4 regions of the Azospirillum mesophilum genome follow, and region 2 is predicted to be linked to each of the others. Evidence: predicted binding sites of a transcription regulator. Region 2 holds the regulator's gene; each other region holds the start of a gene.
The links. The regulator LexA, encoded in region 2, represses DNA repair genes until DNA is damaged. The targets are predictions, from matches to a motif close to ATGTTCTANTTTGGTTC.

Region 1: the regulator LexA is predicted to act here: its motif matches at 2,230-2,246, upstream of ACSVC7_RS19160 (PA0069 family radical SAM protein).
Region 3: the regulator LexA is predicted to act here: its motif matches at 2,525-2,541, upstream of recA (recombinase RecA).
Region 4: the regulator LexA is predicted to act here: its motif matches at 2,679-2,695, upstream of ACSVC7_RS00890 (S24 family peptidase).

What each region holds. Positions count from the first base shown of each region.
Region 1 covers NZ_JBPXMQ020000019.1:101,583-105,532, reverse strand. Annotated here, with positions in the region: gene ACSVC7_RS19175 (tetratricopeptide repeat protein) at 1-466, shown strand, start outside; gene ACSVC7_RS19170 (4-(cytidine 5'-diphospho)-2-C-methyl-D-erythritol kinase) at 550-1,566, shown strand; gene ACSVC7_RS19165 (glycine zipper 2TM domain-containing protein) at 1,579-2,103, opposite strand; gene ACSVC7_RS19160 (PA0069 family radical SAM protein) at 2,271-3,368, shown strand; gene ACSVC7_RS19155 (DUF190 domain-containing protein) at 3,425-3,784, shown strand.
Region 2 covers NZ_JBPXMQ020000007.1:129,900-133,849, reverse strand. Annotated here, with positions in the region: gene moaC (cyclic pyranopterin monophosphate synthase MoaC) at 1-65, shown strand, start outside; gene ACSVC7_RS10190 (molybdopterin molybdotransferase MoeA) at 62-1,294, shown strand; gene lexA (transcriptional repressor LexA) at 1,422-2,120, shown strand; gene ACSVC7_RS10180 (ComEC/Rec2 family competence protein) at 2,133-3,950, opposite strand, start outside.
Region 3 covers NZ_JBPXMQ020000003.1:67,623-71,572, reverse strand. Annotated here, with positions in the region: gene ACSVC7_RS04515 (transporter) at 1-502, shown strand, start outside; gene ACSVC7_RS04510 (hypothetical protein) at 681-1,319, shown strand; gene recA (recombinase RecA) at 1,393-2,472, opposite strand; gene ACSVC7_RS04500 (PAS domain-containing hybrid sensor histidine kinase/response regulator) at 2,717-3,950, opposite strand, start outside.
Region 4 covers NZ_JBPXMQ020000001.1:184,481-188,430, forward strand. Annotated here, with positions in the region: gene ACSVC7_RS00875 (branched-chain amino acid aminotransferase) at 1-809, shown strand, start outside; gene ACSVC7_RS00880 (hypothetical protein) at 944-1,606, shown strand; gene ACSVC7_RS00885 (hypothetical protein) at 1,611-1,907, opposite strand; gene ACSVC7_RS00890 (S24 family peptidase) at 1,980-2,612, opposite strand; gene ACSVC7_RS00895 (hypothetical protein) at 2,809-3,186, shown strand; gene ACSVC7_RS00900 (hypothetical protein) at 3,183-3,587, shown strand; gene ACSVC7_RS00905 (hypothetical protein) at 3,635-3,950, shown strand, end outside.

The sequences.
Region 1 (3,950 bases), on a different contig from region 2:
CGACAAGCTCGACCGCTGGCCCGACGCCGAACGCGACCTGAAGGCCGCCCTGGCGCTGAAGCCGAACGAGGCCTTCCTGCTGAACTATCTCGGCTACAGCTACGTGGACCGCGGGGTGAACCTCGACCAGGCCAGGAGCATGATCGAGCGGGCGGTGGAACTGCGCCCCAAGGACGGCTACATCGTGGACAGCCTGGGCTGGGCGCTCTACCGCACCGGCGATTTCGAAGGCGCAGTGGACAAGCTGGAGCGCGCGGTGGAGCTGAAGCCGACCGACGCGACCATCAACGACCATCTGGGCGACGCCTACTGGCGGGTCGGCCGGCGCGTCGAGGCCCGGTTCCAGTGGAACCGCGCCCTGCGCACCGCGGACGAGGATCCGTTGAAGGACCAGATCCGCGTCAAGCTCGACCAGGGCCTGACCGACCGCAAGGCCGCCGAGGTCGCCCCGGCCAAGGTGCAGTAAGCGCTGGCGCTTCCCCGTTCCATGCACGATAAAGCCCTTCTCTCCTGCGGAGAGAGGGGCTTTACGATTCCGGGGAACGCGCCATGACCGCCATCACCGAGTCCGCACCGGCCAAGCTGAACCTCTACCTGCATGTGGTCGGCCGCCGCGCGGACGGCTATCACGAATTGGACAGCCTCGTCGCCTTCGCCGAGGTGGCGGACCAAGTGTCGGTGCAGCCGGGCGTGGCGCGGGTGGCCCTGCGCGGGGTGGACCTGCCGCCGGTCGGGCCGCGTCTGGCAATCTCGGGGCCGTTCGGGCCGGCGCTGATGGGGGAGAACCCGGCGCAGAACCTCGTCATCCGCGCGGCCCACGCGCTGGCGAACCGGCTCGGGCGCGAGGCCGACGCGCTGGTCGTGCTGGAGAAGGTGCTGCCGGTCGCCTCGGGCATCGGTGGCGGCTCCGCGGACGCGGCGGCGACGCTGCGCGGGCTCGCCCGCCTGTGGGACGTGCCGGTGACCGACCCGCGGCTCTATGAGGTCGGGGCCTCGCTGGGGGCCGACGTGCCGGTGTGCCTCGCCGGACGGTCCTGCTATTTCGGCGGCATCGGGGAGGTGCTGGACGAGGCCCCCGCCCTGCCGGAAACCCATGTGGTGCTGGTCAACCCCGGCGTGCCGGTGCCGACCCCCGCCGTCTTCAAGGCCCGCACGGGCGGCTTCTCGCAGCCCGCCCGCTTCACCGAGGTCCCGGCCGATGCCGCCGCGCTCGCCGCCCTGCTGCGGGAGCGCCGCAACGACCTGACCGAGCCGGCCCTGACCGTCGCCCCGGTCATCGCCGATGCGCTGGCGGCGCTGGAGTCCACGCCGGCCTGCCTGTTGGCTCGCCTGTCGGGCAGTGGCGCGACCTGCTTTGGCCTCTACGCCGGCGCCGACGACGCCACGGCCGCCGCCCGCTCCATCCAGGCCACACAGCCGCGCTGGTGGGTCAAGGCCGCCCGCCTGCTGCCCACCCCGGCGGACGCGCCGCCGCTGCCGAAGGGGATCACGGTCTACCCCGGCTCCGCCACTGCCCCGCCGCCGCCCGTGCCCTTCCCGGACACCGGCGGCTGGGGCGTGGGCTGAGCAAAAGAACGATCAGCAGCCCCCGCCACGGGTCATCGCGCCGCCGAGCATGGCGCCGCCGAGCGTGCCGGCGGCCGTCGCGGCCAGCTTGCCGTCGCCACGGCCGAACTGCGAGCCGACCAGACCGCCGACCGCCGCCCCGCCAAGCACACCGACCAGATCGCCCCCGAGCGGACTGCCGTCGAGCGGCCCACCGCAATCGACCGGAGCGGGCGCCCGATGGACGACGCGCGGCGCGCGCTGCACGATCACCGGCGGCTCTTCCTCCTCCACCACGATCGGGGCCGGGGCGTAATGCACCACCGGCGGGGCCTGCCGGATGATGACCGGGGGCGGGCGGCGGACGATCACCACCTCGTCGTCGTCCTCGTAATACTCGCGGCCGTGATGGTGATGCCCGTGCTTCGCGCGCCAGCCGTGGGCCGGCGCCCAGTCGGGCGGATCGGCCAGGACCGGCGCGGCGCCGGCGGAAAGGGCGACCAGACCAGCCATCAGCGCGACGGCGAGGGACTTGGGAGCGAAGCGGATGTGCGACATGGAAGCTCCAAGAAACGGTTCTTACCCGGATGAACGCCGGAGGCCGCGTCTTTCTTCCACCGATCAACCGTGGCGGGGCAGAGACAATTTGGGGGTAGCCGATCGGCCAGGGGAACGGCCGCGCTCAAGTTCTTGATCTGTTCCTATTGCCGTGCCAGAATTGCGCCATGGTGGACGAACTGCCCGATGTGCCGCTCCCAAACATGCCCCGCAAGGGACGCGGGGCGGTCAGCAACCGCAGCGGCCGGTACGAGCGCGAGGCGCGCGTCGCCGTGGACGACGGCTGGCGCACCTGGGAGGACGAGGATGTTCCCCCGCTGCGCACCACCCAGTCCGTGGACAGCAGCCGCACCATCATCACCCGCAACCAATCCCCCGACATCCCTTTCGACCGCTCGGTGAACCCCTACAAGGGTTGCGAGCACGCCTGCATTTACTGCTTCGCCCGCCCGACCCACGCCTACCTCGGCCTCTCCCCCGGCCTGGACTTCGAGACGAAAATTTTCCGGAAGGCCAACGCGGCGGACCTGCTGGCCGCGGAACTGCGCGCCAAGTCCTACCGCTGCGCACCCCTGGCGCTGGGTGCCAACACCGACCCCTACCAGCCCGTCGAGCGGGAACAGCGCATCACGCGCGGCATCCTTGAGGTGTGCCGCGACTTCAACCAACCGGTGATGATCGTCACGAAGTCGGCACTGGTGCTGCGCGACCTCGACATCCTGGCGCCGATGGCGGCCAAGGGCCTCGTCAACGTCGGCATGTCCCTCACGACGCTCGACCGCGATCTGGCGCGCCGGCTGGAGCCACGGGCCAGCACGCCACCCCGGCGCCTTACCGCCATGCGGGAGTTGACGCAGGCCGGCGTGCCGGTCGCCGCGCTCGCCAGCCCAATGATCCCCGCGCTGAACGACCACGAACTGGAGGCGATCCTGCAAGCGGCGGCGGAGGCCGGCGCGACGCAGGCCAACTATATCTTGCTGCGGCTGCCGCTGGAGATCGGCGACCTGTTCGAGGAATGGCTGCGCGCCCACGCGCCGAACCGGGCGGAGCGGGTGCTAAGCCTGATCCGCCAGTGCCGGGACGGAGGGCTGTACAAATCCGGCTTCGGCAACCGCATGACGGGCTCCGGCCCGGTCGCGGAGCTGCTGTCGAAGCGCTTCAAGCTGGCTTGCAAGCGCTTCGGCCTCAACGCCCGCGACGCCAACCTGAACTGCGCTGATTTCAAGCCGCCGCCGGCGCCGGGCGACCAGCTGACGCTGCTTTGAGCCGCCGCCGACCCCATATGGACGGAAGGCTCTCAGGCAATGGGGAGGGCGCCACCATGACCGTTCCGAAAAACGCGGTGCTGCTGCGGATCTTCATCGGCGAAGACGACCGCCACGACGGCAAGCCGCTCTACGAATGCATCGTCATGAAGGCGCGCGAGATGCACCTCGCCGGTGCGACGGTGCTGCGCGGCGCCATGGGGTTCGGCCACTCCAGCCGGGTGCACACCACCAAGATCCTCCGGCTTTCCCAGGATCTTCCGCTCGTCGTCGAGATCGTCGACAGCGAGGACAAGGTGAACGGCTTCCTGCCGGTCCTCGACGGCATGATGAAGAGCGGTCTGGTGACGCTGGAAAAGGTCCAGGTGCTCCAGTATGGGGAGGAAACCATCCGCGAACCGACCCGCCTGACCTGACAAATACGGTTTTGCGGAGCCCTTCCTCTCTCATTCCGTCATCCCCGCGAAGGCGGGGATCCAGTCTGTTCAAGCACTTATGTGCGGAGCTTTCTGGATCCCCGCCTTCGCGGGGATGACGACGGAAGGTCTTCGTCCAACATCTCACAGTCTCTCAACCCGCCAC
Region 2 (3,950 bases):
TCACCGACGTGCGCCTTGTCCACAAGGCCGGCGGCAAGAGCGGCGAGTGGGGAGCCGCCCCGTGATTTCGGCCGCTATGATTTCAGTCGGGGAGGCCCGCGCGTGCGTCCTCGCCGCCTTCTCGCCCCTGCCGGCGGAGACGGTGGCGTTGCCCGACGCGCTGGGCCGCGTGCTTGCCGAACCGCTCGTCGCCCGCCTGACCCAGCCGCCCTTCGCGGCCTCCTCCATGGACGGATGGGCCGTCCGCGCCGCCGACATTGCAACGGCGGAGGCCGGCGCGCCGGTCACCCTGCGCCGCGTTGGCGAGGCCTCCGCCGGCCACGCCTTCACCGGAACGGTCGGGCCGGGCGAGGTCGCGCGCATCTTCACCGGAGCCCCCCTGCCCGCCGGTGCCGATGCCGTGGTCATGCAGGAGGACACCGAGACCGAGGATGATCGCGTGCGGATCGGGCGCGCGGTGCCCGCCGGCCGTTTCGTGCGCCCCGCTGGGCTGGACTTCTCCGTCGGCGAGGAGCTTCTGCCGAAGGGCCGGCTGATCACCGCGCGCGATGTGGCGCTGGCGGCCTGCGCGAACGTGCCGTGGCTGCGCGTGCACCGGCGCCCGCGCGTCGCGGTGCTGGCCACCGGCGACGAGATCGCGCTTCCCGGCGAGCCGCTGGGGCCGAGCCAGATCGTCAGTTCCAACGCGCTCGGCCTCTGCGCGCTGGTCGCGACTCAGGGCGGCATCGCGCACAATCTCGGCATCGCCAAGGACGACCCGGCAAGCCTCGCCGCCATGGCGGCCGGCGCGGCGGGCTGCGACCTGCTGGTGACGACGGGCGGCGCGTCCCAGGGCGATTACGATTTCGTGCGGAACGTCCTGGGCGGCCTCAGCCTCGCGTTCACCGCCGTCGCCATGAAGCCGGGCAAAGCGATGATGTTCGGCACGGGCGGTGCGGTGCCGCTGCTCGGCCTGCCCGGCAACCCGGTGTCCACGGGCGTGGCCGCCGTCCTGTTCCTGCAGCCGATCCTGCGCGTTCTTCAGGGACTGCCGACCGACGACGCTCCCCAATGGGCAAGACTTGACGCGCCCTTGAAGGCCAACGATTCGCGCGAAGACTTCGTGCGCGCCGCCCTGACCCTGGATTCCTGCGGGGACGCGGTCGCGACGCCTTTCCCGCGCCAGGACAACGCCATGATGTCGCGCCTCGCCAAGGCCGACTGCCTGATCCGGCGCCCGCCCAACGCCCCGGCGGCAGAGCCCGGCGACCGCGTTCCGGTCATCCCACTCTCGGGCGGTGTACTCTCTCTGTAAAAGATGCCGCGGAATTGTGTTGGGCCACGTCTTCCGGGGCTTGACGGCGGTTGGGAACCAAACTAGAACAGAGTGGAACGTTTTACTTTTGTTCCATGTCCAGTGCGGCACCGGCCGGGAGGCACAAATGCTCACGCGCAAGCAGCATGAATTGCTGCTTTTCATCCACGAGCGGCTTGGTCAGGGCGGTGTGTCCCCCTCCTTCGACGAGATGAAGGACGCGCTCGGCCTCAAGTCGAAGTCCGGCATCCACCGCCTGATCACGGGCCTGGAGGAACGCGGCTTTATCCGCCGCCTGCCCCACCGCGCCCGCGCGCTGGAGGTACTGCGCTTGCCGGAGGGGCTGGAGGCCGGCCGCGGCCGGCCCCCGCGCGCCAAGTTCCAGCCGAACGTCATCAAGGGCGACTTCGCCTTCGCCGGCCGCGAGGCGAACCCCGCGTCGGAAACGGTGCAACTCCCGCTCTACGGCCGCATCGCCGCCGGCACGCCCATCGAGGCGTTGCGCGACAACTCGGCCTACGTGGACATTCCCGCCGCCATGCTCAGCACGGGCGACCACTACGCGCTGGAGGTTGCCGGTGACTCGATGGTCGAGGCGGGCATCCTCGACCACGACACGGTGATCATCCAACGCTGCGACGGGGCTGAGAACGGCTCCATCGTCGTGGCCCTGGTGGACGAAGCCGAAGTGACGCTCAAGCGGCTGCGCCGCAAGGGCAACACCATCGCCCTGGAACCCGCCAACGCCGCCTACGAGACCCGCATCTTCGGTGCCGACCGGGTGCGCGTCCAGGGCCGTCTCGTCGGGCTGGTTCGGAAGTACTGAGACTACGGACGATCAACGCGGCATCGTCCACGGGCGGTCGCCGCGTACGTCCCGGACGCTCTGCACGCGTACGCCCTTCATGGAGACGTACAGCGCCTGCGCTCCCTCGCGGCGCAGGCGCCAGCGGTCGATGACCAGCGGCGCCCGGCACCCACGCGCCGGTTCGGCGATGATCACCGCGTCGGCGAGGGTGCAGTCCTCCGGCAAGGCGTCCGGCGTGCGCAGCAGAGCGATGGTCCGGCCGTTCAGCCGGTAAACGCATCCCAACACGTCGCAACGCAGCCGCCCGTCGAGGCTGACGCCCTCCGGCGGCCAAACATCCGCCGGCCCCTCGCGCCCGTCCCGCCGCAACCAGGTTTCCGCCGCGCGTCCGTCGGCCTTGGCCGACAGGCTGAGATGTCCCTCCGCCGTGCGGACGGCCATCACCGTTCCGTCGCCGGTGACCAGGATGTCCGGTCGAGGAGTCAGCGCCGGCGACAACATTCCGGCCATTATCGGCACGAGGCCGAGCATCCTCCAACGCCCGCTCCAGATCACCAGCCACAGGCCGCCGCCCGTCACCGCCCCGATGCCCCAACCGGGCATGGCCGGGATGAGGATGGCGGCTCCGGGTAGGGCTGCGGTGACCTCCGCCGTCCAGATCACCAGCCGGTCGCCCCAGTTCATCGCGATCAGCGCCGGCGCCTCCAGCCCGAAGGGCATCAGCAGATAGGCCATCAGGCTCCATGGCATGACCCAGACGGAGGTCACGGGAATGGCAACCATGTTCGACAGCACGCCGTAGAAAGCCACCTGCTGGAAGTGGAACAGCGAATACGGTGTCGTCGCGAGCGTCGCGATCACGCTGGTGAAGGCAATGCCGGCCAGATGCAGTAGACCCTGGAGGAGCCATCCCGCCCCCTTTCGCCACCGAACCAGCACCGGATTCGCGACCTCGAAGACGGCGATCAGCGCCACCACGGCCGCGAAGGACATCTGGAAGCTGGGGCCGAGCATGCCTTCCGGTTCCATCAGGACGGTAACGATCCCGGCGAAGGCGACCAGCCGCATGCTGAGCGGTGATCGGTCGGCGATCACCGCCCCCATGATCAGCCCGGTCATCAGCACCGACCGCACCGTCGGCACGGGCGCCCCGACCAGCATCGTGTAGGCCATGGCGGAGACGATGCCGAACGCCGCCGCGATCTTTTTGATCGGCCAGCGCAGCGCGATCCAGGGCACCAGCGCCAGCAGGGCACGCACGACCCAGAAGACGATGCCGGCCGCGATGCCCACATGCAGGCCGGAGATGGACAGCAGGTGCGCGAGGCCGCTGTTGCGGAAGGCGTCCATGACCGGTTCCGGGATCGCCACCTCCTCCCCATTCAGCAGGGCGGCGGTGACGCTGGCTTCCACCGGGTCGGGAATGGCGCGCTGCACCCGCTCCGCGATCACCGCGCGCGCCCGGTCGAAGGCGACCGTAACGACGTCCCAACCGGACACCGGCGGCGCGTTCAGAACCTCCGGCGTGCCCAGCACGAATCCCACCGCGCCGAAGCCCTGGAAGAAGGCCCGGCGTTGGAAGTCGAAGGCGCCCGGTTCCGGCGGTGGTGCCGGCGGATGGAGGACCGCGCGCATCCGGACCACGGTCCCGGCCTCCGGCGGCACGAACTTCGCCGGCAGCCGGAGTCGCGCCTTGGCCGGAGTCGCCTCCGGCTTCAGCTTGTCGACCGACAAATCGCCGACGAGCATGCGCGCGCCAGCCGGCTGCCGCTCCACCGACAGGACGCGCCCGGTGACCATGGCCGGTCCCACGTCGCGCGTCAGGATGGGGGCGGCGACCATCGCGGT
Region 3 (3,950 bases), on a different contig from region 2:
GGACAGCAATTACACCAGCGGCATCTACAACCCGTTCCTGGCCGGCCAGCTGGCCTGGGATCTGGGCAACGGCCTGGGCGTCAGCTACCTGCTGGGCGTCTACCTGCCGGTGGGCAACAAGCTGGGCTTCGACACGACGTCCATCAACCAGCGGCTGGGCATCAGCTACACCGCCGACGACTGGAACCTGACCGCCAACACCATCTACGGCATCAACACCCGCTCGGTGTCGCGGACGACCAACCCCGATTTCGTGAACCTCGACGTGACCGCGACGAAGAATTTCGGCAAGTGGACGGTCGGCCCGGTCGGCTTCGCGTCCTGGGACGTGAACAAGCCGACGTCGAACTATAAGAAGCAGGAGCAGGTCGCGCTGGGCGCCCTGGTCGGCTACAACTTCGACAAGGTGATCCTGCAGGGCTACCTGACCCGCACGGTCCACGAGAACAACTACGGCGGCGACGACACCCGCGCCTGGGGCCGCCTGATCCTTCCGTTCTAAGCGGACATCCATTTCGGAAGGCGGAGCCATCCCTCCACCTCCTCCGCAAGGAAAGCCCTTCTCCGCCGGAGAAGGGCTTTTTTCGTCGGTCGAGCACCACACCGGAGCGACAATAAGGCGCATCGACCAGCCTGCAAGCCGTCCGCCTTAATCAAAAAGACATTGCCTGGAGGCCGGTATGAAAAGAATGTTTTTTGTTTGCAGGCCATACTCAGAAGATGAACTGAAAGAGGCTTCGGAAAAATATTTTGGCGTATACAATATGTATTATATTGATGAGGATGACTTGAACATAAGAAAGTCTCTGCTGTCGATTTACAGAGGCAAAATCCCGAACAGCCATGCCGAATTCACAATATTGTTTGATAGCGTTTCAGTGTCACATTACCACAAAGGCGTTGTGAATTTTCATAAGGGACTCGATAGCCTGCAAATGATTGGACTGAAGAGCGAGCGCATCAGGAGAGGCCGGAAAGAGAGCATGAACAGCGAGATTGTCGGCGACGTTATGCTGCAGTTTTCTCAATCTGGGAGCGATTTATTCCGATCTCATTTCAATTTTGAAGGAATTATGATGTATTACACAGCCGGCAAGCATGACCTCAGGCCGGAGAGAGAAGACCATTTGACCGCCAAACGCTTCTGCCTGCGGAAGGTCACATCAAACCCTCACGCCACATCCTCCGAGATAAAGAAGTCGGACGCCGCGAAATGCTATCAGGAGTGCCGGGATAAAATTGCCGAGGACGAGAAACACATCTTTGATTATCTGTTGAACAGCCGACTGCGTTTTGGCGCGCTCACGATAGGCCTCTGACGTCACTTCAATAAAAAGCCCCTCCCCGGCAAACCGGGGAGGGGCTTTTTCGTCAGCGCAGGACTGCCGCGCCTTATTCCGGCGTGGCGGCGTCGCCGTCGGTTTCCGGGGTGCCCATCATCGCGTCGGCGACGAGGCCGGCGTTGCCGCGGATCTTCGCCTCGATGGCGTCGGCCGTGGCCGGGTTGTTGCGCAGGTAGGTCTTGGCGTTCTCGCGGCCCTGGCCGATGCGGGTGCCGTCGTAGCTGAACCACGCGCCGGACTTCTCAACCACGCCGGCCTGGATGCCGAGGTCGAGAAGCTCGCCCACCTTGGACACGCCCTCGCCGTACATGATGTCGAACTCGACCACGCGGAACGGCGGGGCCATCTTGTTCTTCACCACCTTCACGCGGGTCTGGTTGCCCACCACCGTCTCGCGGTCCTTGATGGAGCCGATGCGCCGGATGTCCAGGCGGACGGAGGCGTAGAACTTCAGCGCGTTGCCGCCGGTCGTCGTCTCCGGGTTGCCGAACATCACGCCGATCTTCAGGCGGATCTGGTTGATGAAGATGACCAGACAGTTCGACTTGGAGATGGAGCCGGTCAGCTTGCGCAGCGCCTGGCTCATCAGGCGGGCGTGCAGGCCGACGTGGCTGTCGCCCATCTCGCCTTCCAGTTCGGCGCGCGGCACCAGCGCGGCGACCGAGTCGACCACCAGCACGTCCACCGCGCCGGAGCGCACCAGCGTGTCGGCGATTTCCAGCGCCTGCTCGCCGGCGTCGGGCTGTGAGATCAGCAACTCGTCGACGTTCACGCCGAGCTTGCGGGCGTAGGCCGGGTCGAGCGCGTGCTCCGCGTCCACGAAGGCGCAGGTGCCGCCGTTCTTCTGGGCCTGGGCGATGGCGTGCAGCGCCAGCGTCGTCTTGCCCGAGCTTTCCGGCCCGTAAATCTCGATGATGCGGCCGCGCGGCAGGCCGCCGATGCCCAGCGCGATGTCGAGGCCGAGCGAGCCGGTGGAAATGACCTCCGTCTCGACCGTGTTCTCGCGGGCGCCGAGCTTCATGATCGAGCCCTTGCCAAAGGCGCGCTCGATCTGCGCCAGCGCGGCATCCAGGGCCTTTTGCTTATCCATGGAATCCTTCTCGACCAAACGAAGCTGTGCGGACGACATGCCCGTCTCCCCTTGTTAGACCACACGGTCAAAGGTCTTGCAACGGGGCACATCGTACCAGTTTTGTTCCTGCCGGCAAAGGCAAAAGTTCGCGAAACGTTCTCACTCTCGCTCTGCCTTCGTCCCTTGCTCGAACGCCACAGGGGGACTCTTGGTGGGGGACCCTTGGTATGGTGACGATGGACGGACCGGGCAAGGGGGAAAGCCCGGCGACCGTCGTTCTCCCGCCCCCCCTTCTCCCGCCCTACGACGCCTTCCCCTCCCGGATGACCTCCTTCACCTTGGAGGCGAGCTGCTTCAGCGAGAAGGGCTTGGGAAGGAAGTGGGCGACCTCCACCCCGTCGATGTCGCCCAGGCGGTCCTCGGCGTAGCCGGAAATGAAGATCACCTTCATGTCGGGCAGTTTCTGGCGGACGTGGCGGGCAAGCGTCGGGCCGTCCATCTGCGGCATCACCACGTCGGTGATCAGCAGGTCGATGCCGCTGCCGTCGTCGCCGATCTGCTGCAGGGCGGCCTCGCCGTTCTTGGCCTCCAGCACCTGATAGCCCTTGTTGCGCAGCGCGCGGGCGGAGAAGACGCGCACGGCGTCCTCGTCCTCCACCAGCAGGATGGTGCCGGAGCCGGTCAGGTCGCTGCCGCGCCGCTCGCGCGCCTCGCCCTGGTCGGGGCGCTTGACCTCGCCCATGTGGCGGGGCAGCAGGATGGTGAAGGTGGTCCCCTCCCCCACCACCGAATCGACGAGAACGAAGCCGCCGGTCTGCCGCACGATGCCGTAGACCGTGGACAGGCCGAGCCCGGTGCCCGACCCGACCTCCTTGGTCGAGAAGAAGGGCTCGAAGATGCGCTGGAGGTTTTCCTTCGGAATGCCGCAGCCGGTGTCGATGACCTCGATGGAGACGTACTCGCCGGGCGGGATGGTCTCGTGCTCGCGGCGCTGCGGGCGGTCCACGGAGTGGTTGGAGGTCACGATGGTCAGGCGCCCGCCCCCGGCCATGGCGTCGCGCGCGTTGACCACGAGGTTGATGATCACCTGCTCCAGCTGGTTCTGGTCCACCTTCACGTTGCCGATGTCGCGGCCGTGCAGCATCTTCAGCTCGATGTTCTCGCCGATCAGGCGCCGCATCAGGTTCGCCAGCTCCGCCAGCACGTCGGTGACGCTGAGCACGCGCGGCTGCAAGGTCTGCTGGCGCGAGAAGGCCAGAAGCTGCCGGACGAGGTTCGCCGCGCGGTTGGCGTTCTGCTTGATCTGCATGATGTCGCTGAAGGACTGGTCGCCCGGCTTGTGCCTCAGCAGAAGCAGGTCGCAGAAGCCGATCATCGCGGTCAGCAGGTTGTTGAAGTCGTGCGCGACGCCGCCGGCCAACTGGCCCACCGCCTGCATCTTCTGCGACTGGGCGAACTGCGCCTCCAGCCCCTTGCGCTCGGTCATGTCGATGAAGTGCAGGATCAGGCCCGACGCACCGTCCGCCCCCACCCCG
Region 4 (3,950 bases), on a different contig from region 2:
CGGGAAACCCCGCCATCGTCGGCCCGATGACGCACGCGCTCTGGCTCTCGTCGGCCGTGTTCGACGGGGCGCGGGCCTTCCAGGGCGTGGCACCGGACCTCGACCGGCACTGCGCCCGTGTCGTGCGCTCCGCGCAGGCCATGGGCTTGGCCCCCATGCTGACCGCCGGTGAGATCGAGGAACTGTGCTGGGACGGCATCCGCCGCTTCCCCAAAGAGGCCGAGCTGTACATCCGGCCCATGTTCTACGCGGAGGACGGCTTCGTCGCGCCGGACCCGGAGAGCACGCGCTTCGTGCTGTCGGTCTACGAGGCCCCGCTGCCGAGTGCCGCCGGCTTCACCGCTTGCCTGTCCACCCGGCGCCGCCCAAGTCCGACCATGGCGCCGACCGAAGCCAAGGCCGCCTGCCTCTATCCCAACGCCGGGCTGGCGCTGAAGGAGGCGCGGGAGCGGGGCTTCGACAACGCGGTCATGCTGGACCCCATCGGCAACGTGGCGGAGTTCGCGACGGCCAATCTGTTCATCGTTCAGGGCGGGGTCCAGGGCGGGGTGATCCGCACGCCCGTGCCGAACGGCACCTTCCTGAACGGCATCACGCGCCAACGGGTGATCGCGCTGCTGCGCGAGGACGGTGCTGTGGTGGAGGAGGGCACGCTGACCGCCCGCGACCTGATGGAGGCGGAGGAGGTCTTCTCCACCGGCAACTATGCCAAGGTCTTGCCGGTGACGCGGCTGGAGGGTCGGGAGCTTCCGGCGGGTCCGGTCTCAACCCGTGCCCGCGCGCTCTACTGGGAATTCGCCTTCCGTTGAGGCGGCGAGCGCCTGAAATCGGGCGGTATGCGGCCCGAAGCCCGGCTTGATAGACGGCCCGTTCGCGGGCATGATGGATCTCGAGTCGGCGGCTCCGGCCGGAACCGGGGCCGTCATGGCAGGAGGGGTACAGAATGCAATTCCGTGAACGGCGCCGCGTGATCCAGGTGATCCGCACCACCTACGACCCGGATCTGAAGCGCGGGCGCTCGGAGGTTCTGGGCAAGATCGACAAGGCGGCGCCGGCCATCACCGACAAGCTCCACAAGGCTTGCACGCCGGAAGAACTGTCGGAAATCACGACCTATCTGGCGACCCGGCAGAACACGCTGCGCGACGAGGCGGTGCGCGCCGGGGCCGAAACGCTTCCCGCCCAGATGCGCGCCGCGGCCGAGTATTTCCGCAGCCACCGCGACGAGGAGGCGAAGGACTTCGCCGTCGAAATCCGCGCGGCCTGGGATGAGCTGAAGGCCGCGATGCGCAAGGCCGGCTTTTCCAAGGGCAAGGTGAAGAAGAGCGCGGAGAAGGACCGGGACAAGGCATCCGCTCCCAAGGTTGACGCGGCACCGGCCGCCGAGGTGGTCGCTACGCCGCCGGCCGATAAGAAGCCGGTGCCTGAGAAGAAACCCGCCGCGGCGGAAAAGCCGGTTCCGAAGGCCCGGCCGGCGCGCAAGGCCGCGGTGCCGAAGCGGACGGAAACGGCTGCGGTCGCGCTGGCGACGGCGGTGGGCGATGCGGTGCCCACTCCGGGGCCGGTGGTCGTGCCGACCAAGCCGGACGGCGGGGCGGCGTCGTAAGAGGTCAAACGGAGTCGGCGATGGCGCGCGCCGCGTGGCGGTGGTGCGCCAGCGTTGCCGACAAGCGCGTCAGCCAGGAGTCCGTCGGCGCGCCGGAGGCGGGCAGGGCGGCGCGGCGGCGGGCGGCGCCAAGGCGCGCTTCCGCGGCAAGCTGGCCGTGCAGGCGCTGAACGGCGGCGCGGGCGCGGGTGTCGTGACGTTCACGTCCGCCCAGCATCGCCAGACGCAGGATTTCACGCGGCGGAGCGCCGTCATAACTGCGGTCCAGGCTGTCGGTCGAGGGATGGGCGGCGCGCGTCATAGGGCGGATGCTACGGAGCGCATCCGTTCCTGTCAAGGATAATTGTCCTAGGACGCGCTGCCCCGAAGGGGGCTACTGGCTCGCCCAGACGATGCGGGCCATCCACGCCACATCGGCGCGCGGGATGCTGCGGTCCGGGTGGGCGCGGTTGATCGACATCAGCTCGATCTTCGTCGCCGTCTCGCGCACCAGCTGCTTGGCCATCACCTCGCCGCCCTTGGTGCGCACCACCACGCGGTCGTTGCGGCGGATCTGCGCGGCCGGGGACACGATGATGGTGTCGCCGTCGCGATAGACCGGGTCCATGCTGTCGCCGGAAATCTCCAGCGCGTAGGCGTGCGGGTCGCCGATGCTGGGGAACAGAAGCTCGTCCCATCCCACGCCTGACGGGAAGCCGGCATCGTCGAAATAGCCGGCGTTGCCCGCCTGGGCGTAACCAATGACCGGCACGCGCTGAAGGGCGCCGGGACCGGCGGCCTCGCCGACAAGGCTCACGAACTCCGATAGCGACGCTCCGGTCGCCTCCAGCACCTTGGAGACGCTTTCGGTCGAGGGCCAGCGGAGCTTTCCGTCGCCGGTGGTCCGCTTGCTCTTGTTGAAGGTCGTGGGGTCGAGCCCGGCGCGCCGCGCCAGCCCGGACGCCGACAGCCCGTTCTGCGCCGCAAGGCGGTCGATGGCCCGCCAGATGTCCGCGTGTTTCAGCATGGGACGATAATCTCATAAACCGCGCGGGGCGTCCCTAGGAAGCTTTTCATAAAGTCCTTGACCAAGGAATAAAATCAGTACATAACGAGAACAGATGTTCGCCTTTGCCGCGCAATACGGCTCCGAGCCGGCCCTTTGGATGAGACAGGCCGGCTCTGCGAACGCTCAGCGTGCATTTAAAAAGGAGGCTCCGGCCATGGCGCTTCAGCGCAGCGTTACCACGTCCATCCCCGCGTCCATCTCCGATTCCTGCGGGGTCCCCTTCGGCAGCGCGGAGGAGGCGTGGTTCTGGTCCGTCCAGGCCCAGGAGGCCAAAGCGGCCGGTGCCCGCATCGTGGCCGGGCGGGGGCTGGTTTCCCGCCCCTGCGAGCCCGGCGACGTGCTGCGCGCCGTGGACCGGCTGTACCGCCACCGCCTGCTGCTGCGCGACCACCTGCATGTGCTCGTCCACTACGGCCGCCGCCTGCTGGCGCCCGACCCGCAGCGCCACCGCGAGCAGCGCGCCCACACCCTGTGGCGCGAAGCCTTCACCCAGTTGAGCCCCGTGCTGCGCGAAAAGGGCATCGTGCAATGAGCAGCCCGCCCGCCGCCGGCGCCGAGCCCGTGCCCCGCGCCTGGGTGGTGTTCCGGGGCGATGCGGAGCTGTGGTGGCTGCGGCTGCTGCGGCCGGGGTTCCGGCACTGCTTCGCGATCCTGAACGACGGGCGGCACTGGGTCGTCGTGGACCCGCTGTCCCCCTACACCGACGTGGCGGTGCTGGACCTGCCCGCCGGCTACGACCTGCCGGGCTGGTTCCGCGGGCTGGGCATGGCGGTGGTCGCGGCGCCGGTGCGGCGCGCCCTGACCCGCCCGGCTCCCTGGGCGCCCTTCACCTGCGTGGAGGCGGTCAAACGCCTCCTGGGGCTGCATGCCCCCGGCATCCTGACGCCCTGGCAGCTCTACCGCCGGCTGACCCGCGCCGCCACCCCCGCCTGAATCCCAAACCATCCCCCGCCCTCAACCCCGACACGGGAGATCCGTCCATGGCCAACCTGTTCAAGGCCCCCCGGCCGTCCACGCCGCAGCCCGCCCCCACGCCGGTGGTGGAGACGCCGGCCCCCGCACCCGCACCCGCGCCCGATCCAACGCCGTCCCCGCAACCCGCCCCGGTGCCCGCTCCCGTCGCGCCCCCGACCCCCGCGCCCGAGCCGGCACCGACGGCCACCCCGCCCTGGTGGGTGACGACCCCGGTCGCCGTTCCGGAGCCGGCTCCAACGCCGGTCCCGGCCACCACTCAGCCTGACCCGACCGCCACCCCGACCACTTCGGCCGATCCGGAGGTCGCCAAGGCCGCCGAGG